Regions from separate parts of the Novimethylophilus sp. genome, predicted to be linked through region 3. Evidence: riboswitches for the same ligand, from Rfam matches in the RefSeq annotation. Region 3 holds a riboswitch; each other region holds the start of a gene.
The links. A riboswitch is a leader RNA that binds a small molecule or an ion and turns the genes downstream of it on or off. The one in region 3 is predicted to bind cyclic di-GMP.
Positions count from the first base shown of each region.

Region 1: it holds a riboswitch for cyclic di-GMP, as region 3 does, so the genes downstream of both, VGK14_RS00810 (methyl-accepting chemotaxis protein) here and motA (flagellar motor stator protein MotA) in region 3, are expected to answer to the same signal.
Region 2: it holds a riboswitch for cyclic di-GMP, as region 3 does, so the genes downstream of both, VGK14_RS06000 (HD-GYP domain-containing protein) here and motA (flagellar motor stator protein MotA) in region 3, are expected to answer to the same signal.
Region 4: it holds a riboswitch for cyclic di-GMP, as region 3 does, so the genes downstream of both, VGK14_RS13380 (sensor histidine kinase) here and motA (flagellar motor stator protein MotA) in region 3, are expected to answer to the same signal.

Region 1 covers NZ_DASXVH010000010.1:32,817-35,017, forward strand. Annotated here, with positions in the region: gene VGK14_RS00810 (methyl-accepting chemotaxis protein) at 57-1,217, opposite strand; cyclic di-GMP riboswitch class I at 1,317-1,401, opposite strand; gene bioD (dethiobiotin synthase) at 1,434-2,153, opposite strand; gene bioC (malonyl-ACP O-methyltransferase BioC) at 2,150-2,201, opposite strand, start outside.
Region 2 covers NZ_DASXVH010000042.1:1,361-3,561, reverse strand. Annotated here, with positions in the region: gene VGK14_RS06005 (hypothetical protein) at 1-332, shown strand, start outside; cyclic di-GMP riboswitch class I at 1,100-1,183, shown strand; gene VGK14_RS06000 (HD-GYP domain-containing protein) at 1,359-2,201, shown strand, end outside.
Region 3 covers NZ_DASXVH010000098.1:5,674-7,874, forward strand. Annotated here, with positions in the region: gene pheA (prephenate dehydratase) at 1-623, shown strand, start outside; cyclic di-GMP riboswitch class I at 685-770, shown strand; gene motA (flagellar motor stator protein MotA) at 862-1,725, shown strand; gene hisC (histidinol-phosphate transaminase) at 1,851-2,201, shown strand, end outside.
Region 4 covers NZ_DASXVH010000090.1:24,502-26,702, reverse strand. Annotated here, with positions in the region: gene lysS (lysine--tRNA ligase) at 1-963, shown strand, start outside; cyclic di-GMP riboswitch class I at 1,029-1,113, shown strand; gene VGK14_RS13380 (sensor histidine kinase) at 1,233-2,201, shown strand, end outside.

The DNA of each region.
Region 1 (2,201 bases), on a different contig from region 3:
ATAAAAACAAAAACGGCAGCCTGGGCTGCCGTTTTCTTTTGGCTGTCGGCTGACAGCTAAACGCTGAACTTCGACACTACCGTGCTCAGGTTTTCCGCTTTCTCTTTCAGGCTCTGCGACATGCTGTGGAAGGCATTGGCTTCCTGCGCGTTCTGCTGGGACAAATCCTCGATATAAGTCACCGCTTCGGTAATGCCGCCGACTGCGGTTTCCTGCTGCGACGCCAGTGTGGCGATGGTGTCTGACATGCCGACGATGGTTTTGACCGAAGTCAGAATACCTTGCAGCGCCGCATCCGCAGATTTGGCATTACCGGCGGCGGTAGCCGCATCGCCCTGCTTTTCGCACACCGTCCTGGATACCTGCTGCGCCTTGTTCTGCAGGCTGGTGATAATCTGGTTGATTTCTTCGGTGGACTTGCCGGTACGCTGCGACAGATTGCGCACCTCGTCGGCCACCACAGCGAATCCCCGTCCGGCTTCGCCGGCGCGTGCGGCTTCGATCGCGGCATTCAGCGCCAGCAGATTGGTTTGCTCGGAAATATCGCGTATCACCTGCATCACGGTGCTGATCTTGTTGATTTCGTCTTGCAGCGAGGCAATCGACTCGGCGATGCCCTGCACATCGCTGGAAATATGCTCCAGCGCATGGATGGTCTCACCCACCACCGCACTGCCGCTGACCGCCGATGTATTGGCTTCGCGCGCCGTTGCCGCGACATTGGAGGCATGCAACGAGACATCCTTGATCTGATCCGCCAGATGCATGATGCTGTCGGCAATCTGGTGGGTACGCTCGCCCTGGCTGGCAATGGCTTCCTTGGTGCGCGAAGAGATGCCGCTCATGTCCGTCGCAGCGCCGTTGAGGTCCACCGCGGTGTCGCGCAGCGTCAGGATCAGCTTGGCAGTGCCTTTGCGAGCGTTGTCATATTCGTAGCCCATCCAGGCGAAATCGTCCTTGCCGTTGAGGCCGAATTTCTTCGAAAGATTGCCTGCCGCCATTGTTTGCAGAGCCCCGACGATGGCCGTGGCACGCCGCGCGGCGCGCATGCCGAACCATAGCGCCGTGAAGATATTCAAAATCAGAAAGGCAATGGTTACCGGCAGCGAATTGACGAAATAACTCACGACAAAGGCAATCGTCACCAGTGCGGAAAGAATCAGGAACTGCTTGCGCAGATTAAGATTCTCAACCAATTTTTCCAATATTGAATTCATGATGCCAAGATCTCCTCGTGAGGCATGGCCAGATCGACATCAGGAATGGCGTGATAGCACTGACACCGCCCACCCTTTGGTGGGGAGCAAGAAGTGTCGTCCGGCAATCCCGCTATCCTGAAATACCGCCATGGACCGGTAATTTTGCGCCCCTGCCTTACGGCCAGGCTCGCCTTTATCAAACGATGTGGTGGGATTATGGAAGCTGTGTGCCCGTTAGTCAACAACTCCGCTCCTAGAGCGGAGTTCGGGCCAGCTTGCCAGAAATTCGGCGGCAGCGGAGATTCCTTGCGCCGGATGCCTATCCAGTTCCGATTGGAACGGCAACGTTGCGATGCGTGGCGCCGGCAGACGCTGTTCGAGCGTTGCGATATTGTCCCGCAATGCCGGCATTGCGGGCTCGACCTGATTCGCCACCCAGCCTGCCAGGCGCAAGCCGGACCGCGAGACTGCATCGCTGCTCAGCAAAGCATGGTTGAGGCAGCCCAGGCGCATGCCGACCACCAGAACGACCGGCAGCTGCAGCGCGACGGCCAGATCGGCGGTGTCCTGGCTGTCGTTGAGCGGCACGCGAAAGCCTCCCACCCCTTCCACGATCACGACGTCGGCCTGGGCCTGCAGCATGGCGAATCTTTCCAGTATCGGCTCCAGCCGGATATGCGTTCCAGCCATGGCGGCGGCGATATGCGGCGCCAACGGCGGCTCGAAAGCGTAGGGATTGACCGCGTCCCGGTCCGCCTCGACGTTGCCCGACGCCAGCAGTTGCGCGACGTCATCCGATACCAGCCTGCCGTGTTCGCTGCGGCATCCGGCCGCGACCGGCTTCATGCCAACCGCGCGCAGGCCCTGAGCCGCAAACGCACGCAGCAAGGCGCAGCTGACGAAGGTTTTGCCGATGCCGGTATCGGTGCCGGTAATGAAATAGGCCTGCTTCATTTGTGCCGGTGCAAGGTGATGGGCTGGGCCCCGCCCGGCAGCGACGGA
Region 2 (2,201 bases), on a different contig from region 3:
TGCCGGCGGTGGCGCTTTTTTCCGCCGGTGTCCAAGGTGCGATGGTGTTCCCATACATTGCCACTCGCGACTACTTGTTGCAGGACTTCTTGGGCGAAGTCCGGTGTGGTGCCGTAGTGATGCTACCGGACGGGCGAGCCAATGGCGCTTGGGAGTTGAATCCGGACGGTCGCCTTCACGCGCAGCTTGGTACTGCGCTAGCCCGTTGCCTGCCCCACCGCGAGTACCCAGGTTCTCAAGCGGAACAATCGGTGCGCCGCGTAAACCTCCGTGCGTTCTCAGACAGCTATCTGGAAAAGTGCTTGGCGTTGAAACATGCCACGCAGCCTTGAGCGCAAAAAAAGAGCCGCCTCTGTGTGAACAGGAGCGGCTTTGGATGGTGCCCGAGGCCGGAATCGAACCGGCACGCCTTACGGCGAGGGATTTTCTTACCACTTCGGCTTTCGCCGCCAGCGCATGCGCTGTTCGTGGTCTGGAGCACGCCTTCACCATAGCCTTGCGGCCGTAGGTGCCCGCCGTCTGCTCTCTACACCTTCCCAAGCGCTGGGCCTGGGCTTGGCTCGGCGTTGGCTCGGATGCAGGGGCATCCAGGGCTTTCGCCGACTTTGACGGGCTTCACTTCGGGCGTTTCCCCCCGAAGGCTCAAATTGTTTAAGTCCCTTGTGTCTACCGATTTCACCACTCGGGCATTGCACGATGCTATGGAGCCTACACCTCTTTCCGCTGGCTCCTGCTTGGCTCCTGGCCATCAAGCCGAGCCGCGAAGCTACGCCTTGAATGCTCGCAAACCGTTGTCACTATTAACCTTCCGCCTAGGCGGCACAAGAAAAAATGACTTGACAAAACAGATTTTAAGTCCGCTACGTCTACCAATTCCGTCACCCCGGCGAAGGACGTAATTCTACCTTGAGTACGCATACCGCGTAACCTCTGTGTAACTATTCCCGATAAAAATGGTCACATCGCTTGTGCCTGAAATGCCGCTTATCGGGTATGGCTTTCCGTTTGTCGTTAATGTTTTGCATCTGCTGGTCGATTTAGGAAAGACTTAGGCATTAGTATTTGACCGTGTTTTTTGTGCCCGATTGTTCGTGCCATGGTCAATTAAAGGCAAACCCATCGAAAGGTGGGGACGCAAAGTTTCCGGTCTAAGGGATATTCCTATGACGGCGGGGCTGCCGGTACAGGCCTTGTTCCAGGTCCCCGTCAGATTTCGTTGCATCCTTATCCTTGATCGGAAGTTTCTGGATTTGAATGTGGAGTTCCGGACGTGACGAGTGAGGCGCGCTGGTTCCATACGGCATTGCTTGATGTTGAGCCTCGTGCTCGGGCAAATGCCCCGTTTGCAGGAGACCGTCATGAAAATGAAATCGCATTACATCCACCCGGACCAGTTGTGTGTCGGCCTCTATATCCATCTCGACCTGGGCTGGATGGGCCATCCTTTCACCTTCAGCAACTTCAAGATCAAAGATGAAGGCCAGATCGAGAAAATTCGCGCCCTGAAGCTGAAACAGTTGCGTTACGATCCACTGCGCAGCGATTGCGAACCGCTGCTGCCGCCAACGGTACCGGCCGCATGGGCACCCATGAAGGTCGCAGTACCGGTATCGCCCGCGCTGGATCTGCAGAAGCGTTCGAACCGCCTCAAACAGCTTAACGATATCATTCTCTCCTGCGAGCGGAAATTCGTCGTGGATGCCCATCGGGTGCGGGCTGTCACGCGTAATTTATCGGCTCATCCGGCGAGCGCCCGCGAAGAGGCGGAATTACTGGTCAACCAGATGGTGAAGTCGGCACTTACGGAAAGTGACGTGGTGCTGCACGCCGTCGGCAGCAATCATTCCCAGCAGGAAAATTATGTACATTCGCTCAACGTGACCGTACTTGCGCTGATGCTGGCGAAAGCGCTCGACATGTCCGACGAGGATGCGCGCGAACTGGGGCTGGCGGCGATCTTTCACGATATCGGCAAGGCGGAAAGCCCACTCAATAAATCGTTCATAGACATGCATTGCGAACTGGGGTCGCGGCTGGCGCTACAATCCGGCATGTCCGAGCGCATCGCCAGAATCATCCTGCAGCATCACGAATACGTCGATGGTTCGGGTTATCCCAAGCATCTGAAGGAAGCGCAGATCGATCCGCTGGCGCGCCTCTTGGGGATCGTCAACGATTACGAAAACCTGTGCAATCCGGCG
Region 3 (2,201 bases):
TGGATTTGCTATTGCAAAGTGCGCTCAATATTTGCGGTGAGATCGAACTGCCGGTGCATCACAATCTGCTGTCCAGACAAACCGATAGATATTCCATCCGCAAGGTATATTCCCACGCGCAATCGCTGGCGCAATGCCACGAATGGCTGAACCAGAACCTGGCGGGTGTCGAGCGCGAAGCGGTGGCCAGTAATTCCGAAGCGGCACGCCTGGCGGCCGAAAACGAGGGGGTTGCGGCAATCGCCAGCCGGCGCGCCGGCGAACTGTTCGGCCTCAGCCTGCTTGCGGAAAGCATAGAGGACGACCCGCGCAATACCACGCGTTTTCTGGTGCTGGCCACGCATGACGTGGCAGCCTCGGGACGCGACAAAACCTCGCTGGCGATGGCGACGCGCAATGTGCCCGGCGCCGTTGTCAAATTGCTCGCGCCGCTGGCCGAAAATGGCGTCAGCATGACCAAGCTGGAATCGCGGCCTTCTTATACCGGGCTGTGGGAGTATGTATTCTTTGTCGACATCGAAGGCCATCGCAACGACGGGAAGGTCGCACGCGCACTGGCCGAACTGGAAAAACACGCGGCATTCATCAAGGTGCTGGGGTCGTATCCAATAGCGGTAATCTGACGGCCGCCACTTGGCGGCATCGATATTGACACTTCACTTTACTCAAGTAGAATCACCCTTTTACTGAACAGGGCAAACTTGCTGAAAAGCAAGGGCGCAAAGTCACCGGTCTAAAGAGATATTCTCCATGACGGCGGGACCGCCAGTACGTATGTCTGCGGCTATCATGGCCGCGCACTGCGGCGGACCGTCGCCATTCACTCCGGTGACAAGCTAGCGTCCGCGATCGGCAGTAGACATGAACATTATTCTCGGTTCCATCATCGTCGTCGTAGGCGTTTTGGGCGGCTACTCCATGGAGGAAGGCCGCATCGCGGCGTTATACCAGCCCGCGGAACTGGTCATCATCGGCGGAGCCGGTTTCGGCGCCTTCCTTATATCCAATCCGCGCAGAATACTGAAGAAGTGCCTGCTCGCCGCAGGCAGGATACTGCGCGGCTCGCAATACACCAAGGAGTTTTATGCGGAAACGCTGGCCTTGTTGTATGCAATCCTGATGAAAATTCGCAAAGAAGGGATGATAGGAATAGAGCCCGATATCGACGCCCCTTATAACAGTCCCATTTTCGAAAAATTTCCCAAGGTACTGGCGGATAAGCGCACTGTCGAATTTATTTGTGATTATTTCCTGATCATGGTCAGCGGCAACATGAATGCCTATGAAATCGAGAATCTGATCGATATCGATCTGGAATCGGCGGCCCATTCGGCAAACAAGCCTGTTGAAGCGTTGACGTATCTCGCGGAGTCGCTGCCGGCGTTCGGGATCGTTGCCGCCGTTATGGGTGTCGTGATCACGATGGCGTCGATAGGCGGTCCGCAGGATGAGCTTGGGCACAAGATTGCCGCCGCGCTGGTGGGCACCTTTCTCGGCATTTTGCTGGCATATGGTTTCCTGGGCCCCGCTTCCAAGCTGTTGCAGAATATTGCGGAAGACGAGGAGCAATTTTTTACCTGTATCAAGACCGGCATTATTGCGCATCTGAACGGTTATCCGGTGAGGATGGTCATTGAATTCGCCCGCGTATCGATTTCACCGGATATCCGGCCGGCTTCCGCCGAATTGGATAAATATGTGCAATCTTTTTCAAAGAAAAACTGACGCAATGATTGCGCGCAATATCCAGCGCAAGCTTTCTCATTTAAAATCGCAGAATTAATGCTTGCTGATTGCCGGGTTCGTGTCCGGCAATCAATTCATTTTGCGTAAGTCATCAGGAAACCCTCGTGAAAACTTTGTCTGAACTCGCGCCTGAGTATGTGCGGGCGATCGCTCCCTATCAACCGGGGAAACCGATTTCCGAACTGGCGCGCGAGATGGGGCTGGATGAAGGCGATATCGTCAAGCTGGCATCCAACGAGAACCCGCTCGGCGTGAGCCCGAAGGCATTGGCTGCGATGCGCGATTCGTTGCAGGATATAGCCCGCTATCCCGACGGCAACGGCTTCGTATTGAAGGACGCAATCAGCCGTAAATTCGGTATTGATCCTGCCCGGATCGTGCTCGGGAACGGCTCCAACGATGTACTCGAACTCGCAGCACGCGCCTTTCTGAAGCCCGGCTCGGAAGTCGTATTT
Region 4 (2,201 bases), on a different contig from region 3:
GCGCGTAGCCGTGTCGTCGCCGCGATTCGCAGCTTCATGCTGGACAACGAATTCCTCGAAGTCGAAACACCGATGCTGCACCCCATCCCCGGCGGCGCGGCGGCCAAGCCGTTCAAGACCCATCACAATGCGCTGGACATGCAGATGTTCCTGCGCATCGCGCCCGAACTGTATCTCAAGCGCCTGGTCGTCGGCGGCTTCGAGCGCGTGTTCGAAATCAACCGCAATTTCCGCAATGAAGGGCTCTCCGTGCGGCACAATCCGGAATTCACGATGATGGAATTCTATGCCGCCTATACCGATTACCAGTGGCTGATGGATTTCACCGAGGCCTGCATCCGCGCCGCGGCCATGGCTGCGACCGGGGATGCGGTGGTGACGTACCAGGGACGCGAGCTCGACCTGTCTCAGCCGTTCCAGCGCCTGACGATCACCGGGGCGATTCTCAAGTACGCGCCGCAATACAGCGCCGCCCAGTTGGACGACGCGGATTTCCTCCGGACCGAGCTGGCCAAATTCGGCGTCAAGCCGCTGGCGCACGCCGGCCTCGGCGCGCTGCAGCTGGCGCTGTTCGAGGAGACCGCGGAAGCCGAGCTGTGGCAGCCGACCTATATCGTCGACTACCCGGTCGAGGTATCGCCGCTGGCGCGCGCATCCGACACCCGTCCCGGCATTACCGAGCGCTTCGAGTTGTTCATTACCGGGCGCGAGATTGCCAACGGCTTTTCCGAGCTGAACGACGCCGAGGACCAGGCCGAGCGTTTCAAGGCGCAGGTGGCGGCCAAGGAGGCCGGGGATGACGAAGCCATGTACTACGACGCCGATTACATTCGCGCGCTGGAATACGGCATGCCCCCGACCGGCGGCTGTGGCATCGGCATCGACCGCTTGGTGATGTTGCTGACGGACTCGCCCAGCATCCGCGACGTGATCCTGTTCCCGCACATGCGTCCAGAGGCTTGAAAAACAAGACTTTCGCGCTAAATTGACAGCCGGCTGTTTTGGCATTCTAATGTCAAATTAACACTACCTGAAAAGGGCGAACCCGACCGTAAGGCGGGGGCGCAAAATTTCCGGTCCAAGGATGATGTCGGGGACAGCGGGATTGCCAGGTCGCAGGGTTCATCGATATCTCGAACTCCCTCCTGAATTGCCTCTAGCTCTGCTTCTTCGGACCGTACAGCAAGTGCTTTCGCCATTGCCGGCACTTGGCTACCGAGGAGATGGATCACATGGTAAATGCCAGCATTGATGATCGGACCCTGGCCGAGTCGATGGGACTCGACGCGGAAGACGTTCGTCGACGCAAGGACTTTCTCGAGTTCGGTGCACAGGACATTGCGCTGCTGAACGACCTGCACCAGCGGCTCGACCTGGACGGGGCGGCATTCGCCGACGCTTTCTACGCCCGTTTGCAGGCCGATGCCGAAGCCGGCAAGCTGCTGCAGGATGCCGGGCAGCTCGCCAGCCTCAAGCAGAAACAACTCACTTATTTCGAACAGCTCGGCAGCGGCGAGTACGGGCTGGAGTATGCGCTGGCCAGGATGCGTGTGGGCATGGCGCATCAGGCAGCCGGCTTGAAGCCCAAGTGGCATCTCGGCGATTACGGCAGATATCTCGCCAGCATATTGCCCGAAATGCTGCGCCACTGCGGCGGTGACCAGCAAAAACTGCTGGCTACGATGTCGGCGTTGATCAAAAGAACATTGCTCGATTCCCAAATCTCGCTGGATGCCTATTTCCAGAGCGAGCACGAGTTGCTGCGCTTGCTGTCGCAGGCGTTCGAAAGCAACATCGAGGCGGTGTTCATCGCCGACATGAAAGGCAAAGTCCTGCATGCGAACAGGACGGTCATCGAAATCTGCGGTTTCCTGCCCGAGGAACTGGCAGGCAAGCCATGGCAGCATCTATTTGCCGACCAGCAATCCGAAGCGCTGGCCGCGATCCGGCAGACCGTCGCCAATGGCGGGCGCTGGCAGGGCGAGGCCTGGCTGTGCCACAAGAGCGGCAAGGAGTTTCCCGCCTGGATCAACGTCAGTTCGGTGAAAGACGACAATGACGCGGTGACGCATTTCATCGTGGAGTTTTCCGATATCACCGCCTTCAAGCGCACCCAGCAAGAACTGGCGGAGCGCACCGAGGAGCTGGCGCATTCCAATCGCGAGCTGGAGCAGTTCGCCTACGTGGCCTCGCACGACCTG